DNA from 2 places in the Arthrobacter sp. 05L421 genome. Region 1 is predicted to be linked to the other one. Evidence: predicted binding sites of a transcription regulator. Region 1 holds the regulator's gene; the other holds the start of a gene.
The links. The regulator LexA, encoded in region 1, represses DNA repair genes until DNA is damaged. The targets are predictions, from matches to a motif close to TCGAACANNTGTTCGA.
Positions count from the first base shown of each region.

Region 1 (10,643 bases):
GCGGCCATCCGCGGCTGGATGACGTCGAAGTCCCACTGCTGGACACCGTAGGAGTGTACGAAGTAGAAGCGCTCGCCCTCGACTCCGGCGAACAGCTTGGACCCCTCAGGGACGGAGACGGTGTTCCAGCCCATGTGCGGCACGACGTCGGCAGGCAGCAGCTCCACCTTGCCAGGCCACTCCCCCATGCCCTCCGCTTCGGTGCCGTGCTCGACGCCGGCCTCGAACAACACCTGGAGCCCAACGCAGATGGCCAGCACGGGGCGGCCTCCTGCGACACGGCGGCCGATCATGCGGATGGCGTCAACAGCTTTGAGTTCGCGCATGACGGTTTCGAAGGCGCCGACACCGGGGACGACGAGGCCGTCGGCGTTAAGGACGTCTTCGGGCTTGGAACTGAGGATGACTTCGGCGCCTGCCCGCTCCAGCGCGCGGACGGCGGACCGGACATTCCCGGAGCCGTAGTCCAGCACCGTAACAGTGGGCTTTCCCTCCGGGGACACCGGCTTGGTCGCGGCGGCGGGATCGATGATGGCCCCGTCGCGGAGCAGCGGGGCGCTCACAAGGCACCCTTTGTGGACGGGATGCCCTCGACGCGGGGATCCGGTTCGACGGCTGCGCGCAGCGCCCGGGCAAAGGCCTTGAACTGGGCCTCGACGATGTGGTGGGGGTCGCGCCCGGCGGTGACGTTCATGTGCAGGCAGATCCCGGCGTGCAGTGTGATCGCCTCGAAGACGTGACGGGTCAGGGAGCCCGTGAAGTGGCCGCCGATCAGGTGGTATTCCTGGCCTGCCGGCTCCCCGGCGTGGACCAGGTAGGGACGGCCGGAGACGTCCACGACGGCTTGCGCGAGGGCCTCATCCAGGGGCACGGTGGCCTCGCCGAACCGGCGGATTCCGGCCTTGTTGCCCAGGGCGGTCCGCAGCACCTCGCCGAACGTGATGGCCACGTCCTCGACAGTGTGGTGCACATCGATGTGGGTATCACCGGTGGCCTTGACGGTCATGTCAATCAGGGAGTGCTTGCTGAGGGCTGTCAGCATGTGGTCATAGAACGGGACCGACGTGCTGATGTCTGAAACGCCGGTGCCGTCCAGGTTGATCTCGACCAGGACCGAGGACTCAGTGGTGGTCCGTTCCATGCGTGCGGTCCGGCCCTCGGCGGCGGTGGATCCCATGTTGCTCATGTAGATGTGTCCTTTGGAAGAAGGCAGGGTGTTGGGCAGTGCGGCGGGGCGCGCGGGCTCCCCACCAAGTCTAGGCCTGCGGCTTTGCGGAGCCGTTCAGGATGCTTTCAAGGGCCTCAAGGAAGGCTGTGGTTTCCGTCTCAGTGCCGGCGGTCACGCGAAGGTGCCCCGGAATGCCGACGTCGCGGATGAGGACACCGGCGTCCAGCATGCCCTGCCAGACCTCGTGGGGATTCTCCAGACCGCCGAAGAACACGTAGTTGGAATCGGAGGCGGCCGGCCTCAGCCCCAGCCGCGTCAGTTCGGAGACGATCCTGTCGCGCTGGCGTTTGATGTCCTCGACGTCCGCCATGAGTGCCCCCCGGTGGCGCAGGGCGGCCAGGGCCGCGGCCTGGGTGATGGCGGAGAGGTGGTACGGGAGACGGACCAGGCGCAGGGCGTCCGCGACCTCCGGGGCCGCGGCCATGTAGCCGAGCCGCGCGCCGGCGAGGGCGAAGGCCTTGCTCATGGTGCGCGAGACGATGAGCCGTTCCCGGCCGGGCAACAGGGTGAGGGCGCTGGGCGTGCCGTCGTGGGCGAACTCGTGGTAAGCCTCGTCCACGATCACGATGGTTTGACTGGCCTCGCCGGCGTCATAGACGGCCTCGACGACATCAAGCCCCAGCCCCGTGCCGGTGGGGTTGTTCGGGGAGCAGAGGAAAACGATGTTGGGCTGCAGCTCGCGGACCTGCCGGGCCGCCGATTCCGCGCTGAGCCCGTAGTCCGCCGCTCGGGCACCGACGATGTATTCGGTGTCCGTGCCGGAGGCCAGCAGCGGGTACATCGAATACGTGGGAGGAAACCCAAGGGCCGTCCGGCCGGGGCCGCCGAATGCCTGGAGGATCTGCTGAAGGACTTCGTTGGAACCGTTCGCGGCCCAGATATTCTCCGCGTCCAGGCCATGGCCAAGGTATTCGGCGAGGGCTTCGCGCAATTCGGTGAACTCGCGGTCCGGATACCGGTTCAGCCCTGCGGCGGCGGCGCTGACGGCCTCGGTGATTGCCGCGCGGACATCGGCCGGAACGCCATGGGTGTTCTCGTTGACGTTGAGCAGGATAGGGACGTCCAGCTGCGGTGCGCCATACGGACGCAGGCCACGCAGATTGGTTCGGAGGGGCAGTCGGTTGAGGCGCTCAAGCTGGTCAGTCACTCGACCAGTTTAAGTGGTAGCGGCACGGGCGCTGAAACTGTGACGCCTGCGACGGCAATTGGGGGAGGTTAGTTGGGGGCAGGTACTTGGCTTGCCAGACTCTATTTGGACGGGACGAACAGCTGCTGGCCCGGCAGCACACGCGCGGCGTCCAGGTTGTTCAGCTGCACGATATCGGCCACGACGTCGCGGGGATCCCGGTCCGGGGCCACGGACCCTGCAATGGCCCAGAGGGACTCCCCCGGCTGCACCGTGACGGTAATGGTCGGCGTCACCGAGAGCTGATCCGCGGAATCCGCCGCCTTCGCAGGCGCGTTGAGGAATCCACTGAATGACAGAATGAGCGCCGTCAGCAGGATCAGCGGGACGCCGAAGAAGACGAAGCGTCCGCGCCGGGTGAGCCGCAGCGGCGCTTGCTTCGGCCGGCCGGCGGAACCAGCGGCCATCGCCCCTCGCGGTGCAGGCGACGTCGGGGAAATGCGGGGGCCGGCGTTGAGCGGGTACACATTGCCGTGACGGACGCTTCCCCGGTCGGCACCTCCCTGGCCGACACCTCCGTGGCCGATGTTGCCCTGGTCGATGCTGCCGAAATCCGCCACCCCACTGGCACCTGCACTGCGGTGGTGATTCGTGACACCCTGAACGAACGTGCCTTGAAACGCGTTTGAAGCTGACATGAACTGAGCCCTCCTGGACCATACGGTGCCGCCCGGCGTACTCCACGTACTCGCCGCCAACCGGCCGAACCTTCGAACATAGAACCGAACACCAGATCCGAAGTGAAAACTCGAAACTCGAACACATATTCGAACTCTGCTTGTTCTGTTTTAGCACTTACTAACGAACGATGTCGAGACTCGCTAGAACAAATGTTTGAAAAAGCCTTGCGGCTGGCCTATTTTTGAGGGACAGGACAACCACTGATGAACTCCCTGCGGGACATCATCAGTAGTTGATCAGCAGGGTCTGACATTTCAGACCGGAAGTTCCCGGTGACAGCAGCCACGGCAGCCGGGTGGAACGGAAAGGCATTGGCGAACATGGCAGCACAAGCCACCGGCGGCAGGGCCACCTCACGGAGCCCGCAGCCCGCCCGGGCGCCCAAGAGCCTCACCCCCCGGCAAAAGAAAATCCTGGAGACCATCCAGCGGTCCGTCACGGACAAGGGCTACCCGCCGTCCATGCGCGAGATCGGCGACACCGTCGGATTGGCCAGCCTGTCGAGCGTGACCCATCAGCTCTCCCAGCTTGAAAAGCTCGGCTACCTGCGGCGCGATCCGAAGCGCCCGCGGGCTATGGAAGTGCTCATGCCGCTGACGTTGGACGAGGGAACCACCCCGATTTCGGGTGTCGAGAAGTCCAGTGGCCTGCGGGCCGTCGGCGGCCTGTCAGTGACTGAACTCGCCAGCGCCACGGACACTGCAATGGTGCCGCTTGTCGGACGCATCGCCGCCGGCGGGCCGATCCTCGCGGACCAGGTGGTGGAGGATGTCATGCCGCTGCCCCGACAGCTCGTGGGCCATGGCGAACTCTTCATGCTCAAGGTGGCGGGCGACTCGATGATCGATGCCGCCATCTGCGACGGCGACTGGGTGGTTGTCCGCCGCCAGGGTGATGCCGTGAACGGCGACATCGTTGCCGCACTGCTGGACGACGAAGCCACGGTCAAGACCTTCCGCCAGCGGGACGGCCACACCTGGCTGTTGCCGCAAAACACCCAGTACGAGCCAATCCTCGGTGACCACGCCGTCATCATGGGCAAGGTCGTCTCGGTACTCCGCTCCCTTTAGCCGTCCCTGTCGGGCCGCCCTGGCAGAGTCGCCAGCCCTCAGAGTCGCCGGCCCTCAGAGTCGCCGCGTCATCGAGGATGGTCGGCTCCTGGTTCAGCTTGGGACTCAGCCCTTCGCGGAGTCCTTCGCCAGGCGCTCCAAGGCCGCCATGGCTATCGACGAATCGGTGGTGGGCCAGAACGGCGGCAGCGCGGCGCGGAGGAATCCGCCGTAGCGCTCCGTGGATAGCCGCGAATCCAGCACCGCCACAACTCCCTTGTCCGACGTCGAGCGGATCAGCCGTCCGGCGCCCTGCGCGAGCCGAATGGCGGCGTGCGTGGCCGAGACGGACATGAAGCCGTTGCCGCCGGCCTGGGCGACGGCCCGCGAGCGTGCCGTCATCAGCGGATCGTCCGGCCGCGGGAACGGTATCCGGTCAATGACCACCAGCCGGCAGGACACTCCGGGAACGTCGACGCCCTGCCAGAGGGACATCGTGCCGAACAAACAGGTGTCCGGCTCGTCCGCAAACTGCCGCACGAGCGCCGTCATGGTCGACTCCCCCTGGCACAGGATGCTGAGGCCCAGTCGGGGCCGCATGGCCTCCGCGGCTTCCTCCGCTGCGCGCCGGGAGGAAAACAGGCACAAGGCACCGCCGCCGGAAGCGCGGATCAGCTTCTCGAGTTCGTCCAAGGCCTCGGGGGACGTTCCGCGGCCGGGCTTGGGCAGGTGCCGGGCGACGTAGAGGATGCCCTGCTTCGGATAGTCGAAGGGGGATCCGACGTCGACGCCGGTCCAGCTCGGGGCGCCGTTGCCAACGAGGCCAAGACCGCCGGCAGCAGGTTCGAAGGCAGCGCCGATAGCCAGCGTGGCTGAGGTCAGGATGACGGTGTGGTCCGCGAACAAACCCTCGCGCAGACGCCCCGCGACGCTCAACGGGGCAACATTGATCAAGGCCGGCGAGCTCTCGTCCGGCTGGGAGTAGCCCTGCGCCGGGTCGAAGCTGCTGTTGCGGGAGAACCACACCACTTCGCGGTTTTCGCGCGCGGCCAAGAGGCGCTCACAGAGTTCCAGGATGACCATCAGGCGTGACCGGGCCAGCTGGCGTCCGCCGTCGGCCGACACGGAGCTGTCCCCCTTCGAATCAGACAGGGCGGCGCGGCACGCGTCGCGGAGCTGGTCGATGCAGTCCAGTTGCTCGCTGTTCAGCCCGTTAGGCATCAACCCGCTCGGGACGCCGTCGATGGCCAGCTCCAGGTGGGCGGCGGCATTGTTCAGCGCGTCCACCGTGATGCCCGTGTGCTTCCGGGCCCCGGACGCGGCGGCGTGCACCATCGCCACCGAGAGCTGACCGGATACAGCACCCGTGACGCGGTCCTGCAGTTCGTGCGCTTCATCTACCACCACGACGTCGTACTCGGGCAGCACCGCCAGGCCTTCGAAGGCGCTGACGGCGAGCATGGCGTGGTTGGTGACCACGACGTCGGCGTCGGCGGCGTTCTGCCGGGCAAGCTCGCTGAAACATTCGGCCGCGAGCGGGCACTTCTGCGCGCCGAGGCACTCCATGGAGGTGACCGAGACCTGGCGCCAGGCCCGGTCCGTGACGCCGGGCATGAGCTCGTCGCGGTCCCCCGTTGCGGTCCCCTCGGCCCATTCGCGCAGGCGGACGACTTCCTTGCCCATTTGCGAGGACGGCCCGCCAAGTGCGGCGGCGAAATGCGGCACGCTGGTGTCCTCCCCGAGGGAAAACAGCTGTCCCTCGGAAGGTTCCTCGGACGGGAACCCGCCCTCGAGCTTGTGCCGGCACACGTAGTTGGACCGGCCCTTCACCAGGGCGATCTTGACCGGCCGTGCCAGCGCAGGCGTGATGGTCTTGAGCAGCCTGGGCAGGTCCCGGCCCACGATCTGGGTCTGCAGCGCCAGCGTTGCGGTCGAGACCAGGGTGGGCTTGTTGCTGGTCAGCGAATGGGCGATCAGCGGAATCAGGTACGCCAGGGATTTGCCGGTGCCGGTGCCGGCCTGGACCAGCAGGTGGTCGCCGCTGTCTATCGCGCGCACCACCTGCCGGGCCATTTCGTGCTGGCCATCGCGGCTCTGGCCGCCCATGCCAGACACGGCACGGTCGAGCAGTTCAACCACAAACTCCTCGCCGGCCGCGCCAGCAACTGAATCTGGGCCGCCGTCGGAGTCGGCCGATGCGTCCGCAGGCTCCATGTCCTCCGACGCGTCCGCAGGTCCGGCGGCGTCCAATTCAACGTCAGACGCTTTGGCGTCCGCGGGTTCGGCGTCGGCCTTGGTCACCGCAGCCTCAGTCATTGCTGATGAAGGGATCCAGTTCGGCGGCGAGTCCTTCACGCACCATCACCACGGCTCGGGTCCCGGTTTCCTCGTGGTCGAGGCTGAGGATCTCGGCGTCGGTCTCGTGGAGCTTGCTGAGCAGGTCCCCGCGGTTGTACGGGATCAGCAGTTCAAGCTTCACGCTGGGACGCGGAATGCCGTCGCTGATGGCCTTGAGCAGCTCCGGAATACCTTCACCGGTGCGGGCTGAGACCACCACGTGGCGCGGTTCGCGCTGCTTGAGCCGTTCCACCACAAACGGGTCGGCGGCGTCAGCCTTGTTCAGGACAATGATTTCCGGAACCTTGCGCGCGTCGACTTCGCTGAACACGGTCCGGACAGCGGCGATCTGGCCTTCCGGATCCGGGTGCGAGACGTCGACGACGTGCAGGATGAGGTCCGAGTCGGCCACCTCTTCGAGCGTGGAGCGGAATGCCTCCACGAGCTGGGTGGGCAGGGACCGGACAAATCCCACGGTGTCGGCCAGGGTGTACCCCAGACCGTCAGCGGTTTCGGCCTTGCGGACGGTGGGGTCCAGGGTGGCGAACAGGGCGTTTTCCACCAGCACCCCGGCGTCGGTGAGCCGGTTCAGCAGCGAGGACTTCCCGGCGTTGGTGTATCCGGCGATCGCTACCGAGGGGACAGCATTACGACGGCGGTTGGCCCGCTTCGTTTCCCGGGCCGGCTTCATGGCGGCGATTTCGCGGCGCAGCTTGGCCATCCGGGTGCGGATCCGGCGGCGGTCCAGTTCGATCTTGGTTTCACCGGGACCACGCGAGCCCATGCCGGCGCCGGCGCCGCCCACCTGGCCACCGGCCTGGCGGGACATCGATTCGCCCCAGCCACGCAGACGCGGGAGCAGGTATTCCAGATGCGCCAGTTCCACCTGCGCCTTGCCTTCGCGGCTCTTGGCATGCTGCGCGAAGATGTCCAGGATCAGCGCCGTGCGGTCGATGACCTTGACCTTGACGATGTCTTCCAGTCCGCGCCGCTGGGACGGGGCCAATTCGGCGTCGACCACTACGGTGTCGGCGCCGGTGGACACCACGATGGCTTTCAGTTCCTGCGCCTTTCCGGAGCCGAGGAAGGTTCCGGGATCGGGCTTGGCCCGCCGCTGGACGAGTCCGTCGAGGACCTCGGAGCCGGCGGTCTCGGCGAGGGCCGCGAGTTCGCGCAGGGAGTTCTCGGCATCCGCGAGGGTGCCTTCGGTCCAGAGGCCGGCCAGGACGACGCGCTCAAGGCGCAACTGCCGGTATTCGACCTCGGTGACGTCTTCGAGTTCGGTGGACAGGCCCGCCTTGCGGCGCAGCGCGTGGCGTTCCTCGAGATCCTGCTGGTCGCCGTCGAAGTTCGTGTACACCTCGTCCAGGCGGGAGATGGCCTGCGCCTTGCCGAGTACCGACGTCGGGCTGCCGGTCGCACCGGCGCCTCCGTTGGCGCCGGTTCCGGGGCCGCTGCCACGGCCTGCGCCCGGGGCCGGGGTGTCCTTGGACAGGATCCGGTCGATTACAGCCTGAATCTCCTCAGGACTCATGTCCTGGGCTGCTGAATCGGGTCCGGTGTTGGGGTGGCTGGTCATGGTCTCCTTTAAGGGTTCGGCACTTTCAGAATAGTGCCGATTGGTGCTCTGTGGGGCGGTATTCGCGCTGGGCTGACGGCGGGGGGTCATGCACGCCTCCTGGAATGCCCGCGGCAACAGTGCCGGGGCGGGGCTGGCTCCGTCTGGAGCGGTGGCTGGGTGAAGTGTAGAAGAGACAGATGCGCCCGGCTGTGGGAAACCACAGATTGTGGAGATCGGCGCCTGTGGAACACGCTCCCTGTAGAAATCACAGGGAGGTAGGAGCCGTCCGCCAGGCCGGGCCCGGGAGCGGCCCAGGGAGCACGGTGTCAGCAAAACAAGGTGCCCGGGAAAATGGCTGGATTCCAAGTGGTGCGTGTGCCCCGCGGGTGAGAAAATTCACCCTTGCGATGGTGCACTCAGCGGAAGGCGTTTACCTGCGTCGCTCCGGGGGGACGGGATGTCGCTGCTGGGAGAGACTAGGCCCGTGCCGGCTACTTGGAGATGAAGATCATGTTTTTTAGCCTAGCAGACGTCAAGGCTCCCGCCCGGTTTCCCAAGGGGGTGGGCCGCCAACTAATCTGGCCCATTATGGAGTCTGCACATTATTTCAGCGCCCAGCCGGCCGGGCCCTTTACCCGCAAGCCGCTCACCGTGGACCTTGCCGGTGAAACGCGCCGGCTGCAGACGTCCTCAGGGATCTTCAGCCCGGACGGAATCGACAAGGGAACGGCCGTACTTCTCGCCGACGTTCCGGCTCCGGCGCCGCAGGGCAACCTGCTGGATATCGGCTGCGGCTGGGGACCGATCGCCCTGACCATGGCCCTGCGGGCACCGCACGCCCACGTCTACGCGGTGGACGTGAACGAACGCTGCGTGACCCTCACCAACGAAAACGCCGGGCTGTTGGGGCTGAGCAACGTCACCGCCAGCACGCCGGACGCCGTGGACCCCGAACTGCGCTTTGACACTATCTGGTCCAACCCGCCGATCCGGATCGGCAAGGATGAGCTTCATGCGCTCTTGCGGCTTTGGATTCCCAGGCTGGCGCCGGGTGGATCCGCCTGGCTCGTGGTGCAGAAGAACCTCGGCTCGGACTCGCTGCAGCGCTGGCTGGCGGCGGAGCTCGACTCCAGCTTCAGCGTGACCCGGGAGAGCACGTCGAAGTCGTTCCGGATCCTTCGGGTCAGGAAAGCGTCCCGCTAGCGACAATCACAGCCGGGCCGCTGAGTTCGACGTGTTCGTGCCCCTCCGGGCCCAGGAAGAAGTTCACGCCGACGACGCCGCCGGGAACATGGACGTTCCACGCGTCCGGTGCGTCCTGGCCGGCCCAGTGGCGAATAGCGACGGCGGCGGCGCAGGCGCCGGTACCGCATGACTGGGTCTCCCCCACCCCACGCTCGTGAACCCGCATGGTGATGGTGCCGGTGCCGTCGTGGACCAGCGGTTCGGACGGCACGACGAATTCGACGTTGGTGCCGTGCGGCGGCGTCGGGTCCACCCGGGGGGCCGTGAACAATTGCGTGGCCTCGAGTTCGGCGGTCTCAGCCAGGGCCACCACCGTGTGCGGGTTGCCCATGCTGACAGAAAGGGCTGGCCGGGCAACTTCGAGCCCCTCGGCGCTGACGAGCGAATCCATGGCCCGTGCGGTGGCCTCGCCCGGGAAGATGAACTCCCAGGGGCCCATGTCCACGGCGTAGCCCGCAGCTGTCCGCACGATCGTCTTGGCACCGCCCCGGGTTCCAATGACGAGGGACTCGCCTGCCGGAAGGTCCACGAGGCCTTCGGCGATGAGGAAGTGCACAAAGACGCGGACTCCGTTGCCGCACATCTCGGACAGCGAGCCGTCGCCGTTGCGGTAGTCCATGAACCACTCGGCGTCAGGGTGCGCGGCCAGCAATTCCTGCCCCTCGGGCAGGAGCCGGGAAGGAACGGCACGGATCAGTCCATCGCCGCCGATGCCGCGGTGCCGGTCGCAAAGCGCCGCGACGTGCTCGGGGCTGAGCGAGAGTGTGCCGTTGGGGTCTGCGATAAGGACAAAGTCGTTGCCCGTTCCGTGGCCTTTGGAAAACTTCAGACCGCTGAGCGGTGCGGTATCGCCGGCAGTGCGGTCAGCGGCTACGGCTTGGGATTCGTCCATGCTCCAAGGTTACCGTTCCGCCCTGACCGCTCCGGCACCGTGACCGTGACGGTTACAGATACCCTGACCGTTACGAACGCTACGCCGGCGGCGGAACGGGCGCCGTGCGGCACAGTGCGGCGGCCTCTGCCACCAGGTCAGGATCGTGCCAGCCCAGCCAGGTGACCCGGGGATCGGCCCGGAACCAGGTCAGCTGGCGGCGCGCGAACTGCCGGGTGGCGATGATTGTTTCGTCCGCGGCCTGCTCCAGGCTGGATTCGCCGTCGAGGACCCGGAGGAACTGGGCATAGCCGAGGGCGCGTGGCGCGGTTCTGCCGGTGCGAAGCCCAGCGGCGTCCAGCCGGCGCACTTCGTCCAGCAGTCCCTGGTCCACCATCGCGTGGACGCGCTGGGCAAGGCGGTCCCTCAGCAGTTCCCGTTCCACGCCGAGGCCGATCTGGACGGCGGGCTGGAAGTACTCGCGG
Region 1 is NZ_JBFTOC010000004.1:48,975-59,617, forward strand. Features, by position in the region: gene hisH (imidazole glycerol phosphate synthase subunit HisH) at 1-563, opposite strand, end outside; gene hisB (imidazoleglycerol-phosphate dehydratase HisB) at 560-1,186, opposite strand; gene AC1DKQ_RS06780 (histidinol-phosphate transaminase) at 1,257-2,375, opposite strand; gene AC1DKQ_RS06785 (LysM peptidoglycan-binding domain-containing protein) at 2,477-2,821, opposite strand; gene lexA (transcriptional repressor LexA) at 3,416-4,165, shown strand; gene AC1DKQ_RS06795 (ATP-dependent DNA helicase) at 4,271-6,358, opposite strand; gene hflX (GTPase HflX) at 6,453-8,060, opposite strand; gene AC1DKQ_RS06805 (class I SAM-dependent methyltransferase) at 8,631-9,245, shown strand; gene dapF (diaminopimelate epimerase) at 9,226-10,179, opposite strand; gene miaA (tRNA (adenosine(37)-N6)-dimethylallyltransferase MiaA) at 10,259-10,643, opposite strand, start outside.

Region 2 (10,643 bases), on a different contig from region 1:
GGTGGCCATGGGCATGCAGGCGAAGTCGGTGGAGACAGCCAGCAATTGGCCCCTCCTGCTGACCTTCCTGCCCTTCCTCAGCAGCGGCTTCGTGCCGACCGCGTCGATGCCGGAGTGGCTGCAGTGGTTCGCGCAGTACCAGCCGTTCACGCCGTTCATCGAGGCCATCCGCGGGCTGCTGCTCGGCACCCCGCTCGGTTGGAGCCCGGCGCTGGCGATTGGATGGTGCGTCGTGATCGTGGTCGCCGGGTACGCCTGGTCGATGGCGATCTACGAGCGGAAGTCGGTGCGTTGAGCCCAAGTCTCACCTGTAACAGCCGGCGGCCGCGAGATTATCGCGACCGCCGGTTCCGTTGCGGCTTGCCGCCGCCGGTTTTGTTGCGGTTTGCCGCCGGGGCGCGACTAGGGTCGTTACTGTCCCTAAAGGGTCCCTAAAGGAGGAGCAGGCCATGGGTGAAGCCTTCAACGCCGTCGACGGCGTCCGAATATCCTTCCAGGAATCGGGCGCCGGCCAGGCCATCGTTCTGGTGCACGGCTCAGGGCTTTCCGGCGCCGTCTGGCGGGGCCTCGGCTACACGAAGGCCTTTGAGGAGCGCTTTCGCGTGCTGACCCTGGATTTGCGGGGGCATGGCCGGAGCGACAAACCGCAGCACGAAGACGCCTACAGCATGGACCTGCTGGTCGGAGATATTCTGGCGGTTCTGGACGCCGCAGGTGTGCAGGCAGCCCACTACTTGGGGTATTCCGCGGGCGCGAGAGTTGGATTCTCCCTGCTCGCCAGCAGTCCCGGGCGTGTGAAGACGTTCACTTCCGCAGGCGGCACTTACCGCTCGCCGGCCGGGCAAATTGAATCGATCTTTTTCCCCGGATATGACCAGGCCTTGGACCGGGGCGGCGTGCCAGAATTTCTGCGCCAGTGGGGTGACGCTACAGGTCGTGAAATCGATCCGCAGACCGCCGCAGCGTTTCTCGCCAACGACCCCGCTGCCCTGCGCGCCTACTTCCGCCGGAGCGAGGACGAACCCGGAATCCCGGAGGCGGATCTGCGGAAAATGGACACACCCACCCTGCTGCTCGCCGGCACGGAGGATCCGCTTCGGCATGCGGACTCGGAACGGGCGGCCCGGCTCATGCCCACGGCCCAGTTCCAAGCCCTGCCAGGCCGCAATCATGCCCAGACGCTGATTCCGGCAGGCCCCGTCGTCGATCTGGTCAACTCATTTATCGCGTCGATACGAGACTAAAGGGCCGGGCGTCGCTTCAAGCGCTCGAAACTGAAGCGTCACCGGCCGGGCTGCCGCGAACCGAAGGCTTCCAGCGCGCGAAGCAGGGGAGTGGTGCCGGCTTTGAGGAGGTCAATGGGGCGGGAGCCGGCGAGGTCCCGGGATGGGGTGACCATCCAGACCGTGAAGTAGTTGTGCGGGATCTTGAGCTCCAGCGCGCGCTGAAAGAGTTCAACTACCGGCGGGCGGAGCTGCCCGCCGGGGAGGAACTGGAATCCGGGGCAGAAGGTGCCGTCGTCGATGAAGACGCGGACGAGTTGCTGCATTACCGGTTCCGGGTCCTCCATGAGCTCGGAGAGGCGGCGGTGGACCTGGTCCAGGGCCGGCAGCGTGAATTCTTTTCTGATCCCCTCCCATGTTTGACCGCTGATGGGTTGACGGTTCGCTGGCACTGGTGCCTAGTCGCTGTCACTGATGTGCTCGAGGAACCACACCGGAGAGGGCCGTTCACGGCGCAATGTAGATTCACGGCGCAGCGTAAAGGTCCGCAGCGCAGACGTCGAGCCGAGGCGGGCCTGCACGCGCCAGTGTTCGGTTCTGACCCGGCCGCCGCTGCCTGCGGCCGGAGCGCGCCGGGTGTCCCAGTCCGTGCCACTTCCGGACCAGCGCTGGGATTCCGTGCCGGGATCGACTACCCAGATACGCCCGTCGTGCCGGATGGCGAGGGGCTTGCCTTGCTGGTCGGTCCGGACCTGTAGGCCGTGGGTCTGGGCGGGGGCTTCGGGTGCAGGGGTCATGGCGGAAGTTCTTTCATGGAGCAGTTCAGTGCGGTGGTGCGGGCGTGTGGTGGGTTAGGCGGCTTTGACGAGGGGGAGTTCGTCCCAGTGGGTGGTGTAGCGGGGGGAGAGCATGTCCCGTTTCATGGTCCAGTCCGGTCCGCCCCGGATTCCGGCGTGGCCCAGGCCGATGGAGCCGCGGCCGTACCGGCGGGCCACGTCCTCCAGGAGGGTGCCGACGTGGCGTTCCTCGTGCGGGTTTTCGAACAGGGCCAGGGGTGCCTGGTTGCCGGTGGGACGGAGGTCGGTGACCATGATGCCGGCCCTGGCGTACCGAATGCCCCCGCGGATGTGGGGGAGAAGTGCGTGGGCAGCCCTGGTGAGCAGGACCGGGTCCGCGGTGGGCATCGGCAGCGGCACGCAGACCGAAGGGTAGGAGGTGTCTTTGGGGTTGAAGTGTGACGTGCCGGCGAACGCGGTCAGGACCTTGGCCTGCAGTGCGTGTTTGGCCAGCCGCGCCGAGGCCTGCTGGCCGTAGACGCTCATGACCTGCCGCATGCCGCCGACGGTGGTGATGGGGGTGGCGAAGGAGCGGGAGAAGATGAGCTGGTCGCGGCCGATCCGTTCCTCCTCCATCGGGATGCACGGGGTCCCCTGCAGTTCCAGGACGGTGCGCATCATGACCACGGAGAAGCGGTCCCGGATCATCACCGGATCGGCCCGGGACAGGTCAAGGATGGACTGGATGCCGAGGGCGTTGAGCCGTTTCGTCAGCCGGGTGGCGACACCCCAGATCTCGATCACGGACAGTCGACGCATCAGGGATTCCCTGTCGGCGGCGGCCACGGAGTCCCAGTGGCAGACCCCGTCGAAGGCCGGGTTGTTCTTGGCCCATTTGTTGGCCAGCTTCGCCAGGGTCTTGGTCCCGGCGATCCCGACGCAAACAGGTACCCCGACGTTGCGCCGCACGGCTGTTTTCATGCTCCGGCCCAGGGCCAGGAGTTCCTCCGGGGTGCCGTTGACGCCGAGGAAGGCCTCGTCGATGCTGTACACCTCCAGCCAGGCGGAGTACCGGCCCAGCAGTTCCATCACCCGGGCGCTGATGTCACCGTAGAGCTCGTAGTTGCTGGAGAGCGCAACGAGCCCCCATTCCTTGGCGCGCGGGGCGAGTTTGAACCACGGCTCGCCCAGAGGGATGCCGAGGGCCTTGGCTTCCGCGGACCGGGTGACGGCGCAGCCGTCGTTGTTGGACAGGACGACGACGGGCCGGCCCTCCAGGGACGGGTCGAACGCCCGCTCGGCCGAGGCGTAAAAGCAGTTCACATCCACGTGTGCGATCTGCGGCATCCGCCGCATCGTGGCCGGCTTAGACATGGCTGGCCTCACACATGGTGCAGGCACCGGGTCGCGACGCCCCAGATGACCAGATCCGAGACCGACGGGACCCGGATGTCCGGGTACGCTGGATTCTCCGCCTGCAGCACCACCCCGCTTCCCGTGACCCGCAGCCGCTTGATGGTCAGCTCCCCGTCCAGGACGGCGATGACAACGGACCCGTCTTTGGGTTCCAGGGCGCGGTTCACGATCAGTTCATCGCCGTCGCTGATGCCGGCGCCCTCCATCGAATCCCCGGACACCCGCACGACGTAGGTGCTGGTGATGTCCTTGATCAGGTGCTCATTGAGGTCAATCCGGCCATCAAAGTAGTCCTGCGCCGGGGACGGGTACCCCGCCGCGACGGGAACCGGAGAGATCAGCACGGATAACAACGACATGCCCGCATCTATCACGCGGGGACCGACAACAACGCCCACAACACACCTTTATTCGAATATATGTTCGATTCATTCAGTGTAGCCGGACGGACCGACAAAAGAACCGCTTTGCGGAGTTGCGGGGGATCCGGACTCCAGATCCCCTTCCCCTTCGGTAGCATCGCCAGCATGACCACGTGCTCTGTGCTGCGCTGTCCCGAGACTCCAACAGTCGTCTACAAGCTGATGCCCGGTTCCCGCCTGGAAGTGCCTGTCTGTGCCGGGCACAAGGCGGTTTTGGAGGGCGGTGCTCGTTGGATGGTCAATGGCGGCACCGGCTCGCCGTCTGACGAGGGTCCCGAAGGATCCGCGGGAATCAGCATCCTCATGGGAGGAGATTTGCCGGGTCACAACCGGCTGATCGGCTTCGGCGTTAGCCGGACTATAGGCGACGAGCCTGGGTTCACCGTGGAATTGGACGTTGATGCCGCGGACGGTCCGCAACGGGTCTCGTTCTGGACGACGGAGGATGTCGGTAGGCGACTTGGTGCTTTCCTTGCTGACCCAACGAAACCACCTGCGCCGCCAGGAGCATAACAGGGCAGTCTACGTCCCGTGCTTATCCTGGCCGTGGAGTTGGGTTAAGAACGCGGTAGGGCGCGCGGCCGCCGAGCAGATCACCCCCTACCCGCCTGGGATCCCCGTCGTCGTCCCTGGCGAAGGGATCAACACCGCCATCATCGACTACCTCGAATCCGGCCTGAAGGCCGGCATGGTGCTCCCCGACCCGGCCGACCCGTCCCTGCAAACCATCCGGGCCGTCAGGCGGTAAGCACAGGCGCCGCCAACTCTTCGTCGTGCCAGTTACGCCAGGTCGGGGGAACTGGCCACGATGTAATCCAACGCGGCGGGACCGGACATGGCAAGAGTGTTGTCCTCAGGCTTGATGCGGCGGCCTTCGAGGGCCGCCCAGAGGGCTTCGGCAGGCTCTGGCTGGCTCTGGTTTATCAGGCACCAGCTGGTGTACAGTCCGTACAGCTCTTCCTGGTCCAACCCGCCGTCTGTTTCCCGGTCATCGGTCAAGGCCTCTGCGAGGAACCGGTCAAAATGCGCGCTCATATCTGTTCCTTTGTACCTTTTGCATCTCCAGGATGCTCCGCCGCCGAAGCTTTGGCAGCGCGCCACGGCGCGCTGCCAAAGACGAATTTATGCCAGGGAGACAACCCTGTCCAGTTCAGCTCCGCCGATGCCACAGCGGCTAGCCCCCAGGCCATACGGGCGAGCGTTCAGAACATGTTGCGGTAGGGGGCCAGCTTGGGCGCTGACCGACGTTGATCGGATGTATCTGTCCAGGGTTGCAGCGCACCGGTTCTAAGAGCGTCTTGGTTTTGAGCCCTGCCAATGTGGAAAGAATGTGACGTCTCCCGCCATCTGGCGGCTAAATCACGGCTTTTCTTGCCAAGGGGAGGGGTGACCTGCGACGACGCGTGTGCGCACGGTCGGTCGTGCGGGCAGAAAGTACACCAGCGGGCGCTTTGTGACTCGCTGACGGGCCCCCGAACCGGCGGGCTGGAGGTCGGCCGGTTGGAGGCTGGTATCCCCGTCGACGATCCCGGATTCGAGGAACCTGGCATCCACGCTCCCGGCGAGGAGAAGTTGTTATCACTGGAGCCTCACGGGGGGATCGGGGCTTGCCTTGTCCAAGAGGTCTTGGAGCGGCCGGTCAGTTCTTGTCCCCCCGATGCGCGCGGTAGGAACACACGCGCAGCTTGCGTGACTGCATCGCTGCCGAAAAAGCCGTGTGAGCATAGGCTTTCTCCATGTCAATGATCGACCGAAGGAAAGTCCTCACGGGAGCGACCGTGGGACTCGTTGCGGCGGGGTTGGCTGCATGTGAGGGACCTCCTCGGGCACCTGTAACCAATGCAACGGCGCCGTCAACACTTCCCCCGACGACTTCCCCGCCCGCCGCCGGGCCAAACTGGAAGGGGCTCGGGTCTCGAGTGGCGGGCCGGCTCGAGCTTCCGGGAGCCGGAGCCTACGAGGAAGTGAAGCGGGTCGAGAACCCACGCTTCGACGCTGCCCGACCATTGGCCGTTCTCTCGGCCGCCACGTCCGACGACGTGTCCGCGGCTGTCCGTTTCGCCGCTGAGGAGGCGGTGCCACTAGTGACCCGAGCCGGGGGACACAGCTACTCGGGATACTCCTCCGGGGACGCAGGAGCGGCTGGGCTGGCGCCGTCGCTAGTTGTTGATGTGCGGGGATTGTCGGAAATCACGGTCCATATGGATGGCACGGTGACAGTTGGGGCGGGGGCCTCACTCATCGCGGTCTACGCGGCCCTGGGCCTGAAGGGCAGGGCCCTCGCCGGCGGGTCGTGTCCGACCGTCGGCGTAGCTGGCCTGACGTTGGGCGGGGGAGTGGGGGTCCTGACCAGGGCTTACGGGCTGACATCGGATGCGCTTGTGTCTGTCGAGCTTGTCACCTCTAGGGGCGACAAGGTCACGGCAAGTGCCCGCGAGAACACGGACCTCTTCTGGGCCTGCCGCGGAGGCGGCGGCCAGGTCGGCATACTGACATCCCTGACCTTCAGGACCGTACCCGCTCCCACCATCAGCACTGTATTCCTCGAATGGTCCTTCTCTGACGCCATACCGGTCATCCTTGCCTGGCAGAACTGGGCTCCGACGGCTGATCGACGGCTGTGGTCCACCCTCAAACTGCTCAGCGGCGCCCGCCACAAGGCCCCGACCATCCAACTGACAGCTACATGGATTGGGCCGGCATCGGGTCTCGGTGCGCAGCTAGCCCGCCTCCACGAGATTTCGGGTGTACGGCCGCTGGTCCAGAGTGCCAGGCCGGATAGGTCCTACCTCGATGTCATGTTCGGTTATGCCGGATGCAGCGGCATTCCCGCCGCGCAGTGCACCACCAATAAGGGCGGTTCGTTGCAACGGGAAGCGTTCAGCGCCACTTCCCACGTTCCATACGACCTGCTCGATTCGACCGGTGCGTCCCGGCTCGTCGATCGATGCGTGGTGGGCCACAATCTGCCGGGCGCCACCGAAACGGGTGTGTCCCTGGACGCACTGGGAGGAGCGGTTCGCGACGTTGACGCTGGTGCCACCGGCTTCGGTCACAGGAACGCAATCGCTACAGTCCAGTACACCGCCACGTTCGGGGACGGCGTGAATCCGGCCCTTTTCGATGCCTATGTCAGGGGCTCGCGGGACGCTCTGGAACCCTATTGGGGGAGCAGCGCCTATTTCAACTACTTCGACTCGCGCATCGCTGACCCAGGATCGGCCTACTTCGGCGACCACGCGCCGCGACTCCAGAGCATCCGCTCTGCGGCAGACCCTCTGGGGATCTTCGCCTACCCTGCCTTTCGACGGGCCTGAGGTTCTCCTCAAACTGGGAACATCGTCGGCGGTCGATGCGTCAGAAGAACCGCCGGAGCCGCTGAGGCCGGCACCGCGCGGCCGAGGAAATGCCTGCGCCCGGGAGGACTGCTGACACCGGACAGAGCTTAGTCGGCGGCGGTCTCCGTGAAGCGGCCTGGTGGAGCCTGATCTTCTGGGTGTAACCCTGTCGGCCAGCGCGGCCAACCATGCAGCGGATAAGCCGCCGTGCGCGGCGCGGGCACCGTCACGCGGTACCGCGGGGGCCGTTAACCACGGACGACGGCGGGAGGTGGCTCCCGCCGTCGTCGTTGTGTGTGCTAGGAGGAAACTGCCTCAAGGTTGGCTGCCCCGTGGTTCAGGCTGAGCGTGAAGGTGTTCGGGCCGCTGGCGTGGACCGCGATGTTGCTCTTGGAGGTGTTGTGGCGCTCGGAGTGCTCGTGGATCAGGGCGTCCAGCTCGTGGTGCATGGTGGAGCGGTCCCAGAGCTTGTGGGTTACAGAGTTGGCAGTTTCAAACGTCATTGTTCAGTGCTTCCATTCATGAATCCGGAGGTCCGGCTGCCGCACCGATGCGGAGCCGCCGTGGGGCCAAACCAGGAACGCCTGAGACCTTGGGCAGCTCTATTGAGCTCACCGGTTTGGCCTCATTGCGTCCACCAGGATGGGTGCCCCAAGTTCACTGACGCGTAGCGTCGGAGCGAACATCAGGGCTGCGTCGGCGGGCAACCTCGTTCCCCGCCTTGCCTTTCCATAGTGCACAGCGCCTTGCGGGCGGCTCAAGCCAGATGGCGAAAATCGTGCGTGAGACTCATCACAGCCGTGCGGCGTGACGCGAACGGCGACGCCGACGCCCGGGTCCCGTGCCTAGGGGCGGGCCCGCTTGGGCCAAAGACGCGGGGTGAGCGTGTGCTTGCGGCTCAGGCCCCGGGCGGGAGCGGGTGTGACAGGCACCGGCCCGCCTGGCTCCGGTCCGGCTGCCGTGGCGGCCCGTCCGTAGCGGGCGGCCAAGGGCGCGGCGCTGAAGCCATGGGCCAGGACGCTGAGCAGTACGGTGGCAGCGATGACGGCCACAGCCTGATCGGACACTGGTCCCAGGGCTTCCAGCGCCAGCAGCGCGAACACGAGGGAAGCCAGGCCCCGGGGGCCGAACCAGCCCACGAAGAGGACGGTGGCCCGGTCGAGGCCGGCACCAATCGAGGCCAGCGCCACCGGCAGCATGCGCACCACCGTGAGGCTGACCACGGCATACGCGATGGTCAGAGGGACTGAGTGCGCAAGCATGATCGGCACGGTGATGGCACCGAAGGCCAGCCACACGAGCAGTGACACCAGCCCGCTCATCTGCTCGACGAAGACGAGTTCAGCCGGCCCCCGTTGACCGGCGCACGTGCCGAACGCCAGCCCGGCGCAGAACGCGGCGACAAATCCGTTGCCGCCCACGGCGAGGGCGGCGCTGTAGGCGAGCAGGCTCAGGGCCAGGACGCCGATGCCGGCGAAGTCCTCGGCGGCGGTCCCGCGCCGGCGGGCAAGCTGCAGCAGCCATCCGCCGGCGGCGCCGGCCGCCGCGCCGACACCTGCGCCGATGAACAGCTCGACGGCGGCGCTGCCCGGACCTTCGGCACTCTCCAGGCCTGCCGCGGCAGCCGCGCCGGCGATCGCGAGCATGACCACCGGGGTGGCGATGCCGTCGTTGAGGCCGCTCTCGACCGTGATTAGCTGGCGGATCCGGGACGGCACCGCCGGGTTCGTCACCACGGGGAGCCCGAGTGCTGCGTCCGTAGGGGCCAGCGCCGCACCTACCAGGAGGGCCAGCCACAGCCCGAAGTGGGGGAAGAACCAGGCGGCCAGGGCCCACCCGAACACAATCGTCAGGGGCAGACCGACTCCCAGCAGCCGCACATAGCGGCCCACGTCCCGGCGCAACTGCTGGAGCGGCAGGCGGGCGGCGTCGGAGAAGAGCACCCAGACCAAGGTGACCTCGACAATCGGGGTGGTAACCGCCGGGGGAGCGGAGCCGTCGACCAGCCCGAACCAGGCCAGGGCCGCGCCGAGTGCGGTGAACACAATAGGAGCGGTCAGGTCCGCCTGCTCCAGCCGCACCGAAACCAGCGCCCACGCGAACAGGGCACCGGTGACAAGGACGACCACCGTCAGTTCCATGACGGAACTGTGCTCGCTTCCGTGGGCCCCGCTTCGAATGTGTCGGAACCGGCCATGCCCAATTTTAGGCGGGGTGGGCCGCCCCGGGCCCGTGTCCAAAGCCCCTACGGGCCAGGAACCGCCGCGGACGGAGTAGGTGTCAGGTGTCGTCACGGACCGCCCGCGGAGCCGAGACCGAGCCGCGGCGGATCAGCGCGGCCGTGAATATAGGTGCCGCCGCCGGTGCCTTGCGGCCTTCGATCTGCCGGATCAAGGCCGACGCGGACGCAACGCCCATGTCATAGACCGGCTGCGCGATGACCGTGAGCGGGGGAGTGGTCAGGCGCGTCCAGGCGAAGTCGTCATACATGAGGAAGGAAACATCATCCGGAATCGAGAGTCCAAGCTCGTGGATCGCTTCGACCACGCTGAGACCGATCAACCCGTCGGAGGCGATGATCGCCGTCGCCGGGTCCGGGCGCTGCACCAGCTCTCGGATGATCTTCTTGATCGACTCGTCGTCGCCGGCGTTGAGGCGGATCAGATCGTCCGGCAGGTCCAGTCCCGCCTCATCGAACGCCCGTTTCATGCCGTCGCGGCGGTCCGAAATCTGGGACGAGTCCAACTGCATGCCGTCGTGGTACGGCCCGGCTGTCTTGAGCGTGGAGACGAATGCGATCCTCCGGTGGCCGGACTTGAGTAAATAGCTGGTGGATTCATGGGAGATGTCCTCCATGTCCACCGCCACGGTATCGACGTCGAGCCCTGACGCCTTGCGGTCCAGAAGGACCAGTGGACGGCCGGATTCGTGAACGCGCCGTAAATGTTGCGTTTCCACGGAGGACGCCGGCGCCACGATCAGGCCGTCAACGCGCTTGTCGAGGAGCACCCTGACAGCGTCGATTTCAGCCTCGGTGTCCTCGTCAGTGTTGATAAGGATGACGTTGAAGCCACTGCGCTTGGCGGTGTCCGTAATGCCCCGTGTGGCCAGGCCGAAATGGGGGTTTTCGATGTCGCCGACCACCACCCCGATGGTGTGCGATTTCCCCGTGTTCATGCTCCGGGCGAGCTCGTTGGGCCGGTACTCCAGTTCTTCGGCGGCAGCCAGCACCCGCTCACGCACGTCGTCGCTCACGGCACCGTAGTTGCCCAGGGCGCGGGCGGCCTGGGCCTTGGAGACCTGGGCGGCTTTTGCGACGTCGGCGACAGTGACGTCGCGGCGCCGGGAAGCATCACTATTCATTACGGCCTTTCGTAGCGGACCCTTGACGCCTCATGTGGCTTCGATTACATTTCTAGCAATCGATGTGAGTCCGGTCTCAATCCTAGGGACTGAGACCGGACTCAG
Region 2 is NZ_JBFTOC010000013.1:29,950-40,592, reverse strand. Features, by position in the region: gene AC1DKQ_RS15240 (ABC transporter permease) at 1-295, shown strand, start outside; gene AC1DKQ_RS15235 (alpha/beta fold hydrolase) at 450-1,244, shown strand; gene AC1DKQ_RS15230 (hypothetical protein) at 1,283-1,675, opposite strand; gene AC1DKQ_RS15225 (hypothetical protein) at 1,682-2,020, opposite strand; gene AC1DKQ_RS15220 (Y-family DNA polymerase) at 2,075-3,355, opposite strand; gene AC1DKQ_RS15215 (LexA family protein) at 3,382-3,813, opposite strand; gene AC1DKQ_RS15210 (Orn/Lys/Arg family decarboxylase) at 4,301-4,585, shown strand; gene AC1DKQ_RS15205 (hypothetical protein) at 4,618-4,872, opposite strand; gene AC1DKQ_RS15200 (FAD-binding oxidoreductase) at 5,574-7,154, shown strand; gene AC1DKQ_RS15195 (hypothetical protein) at 7,475-7,678, opposite strand; gene AC1DKQ_RS15190 (cation:proton antiporter domain-containing protein) at 8,021-9,316, opposite strand; gene AC1DKQ_RS15185 (LacI family DNA-binding transcriptional regulator) at 9,456-10,538, opposite strand.
Region 2: the regulator LexA is predicted to act here: its motif matches at 3,827-3,842, upstream of AC1DKQ_RS15215 (LexA family protein).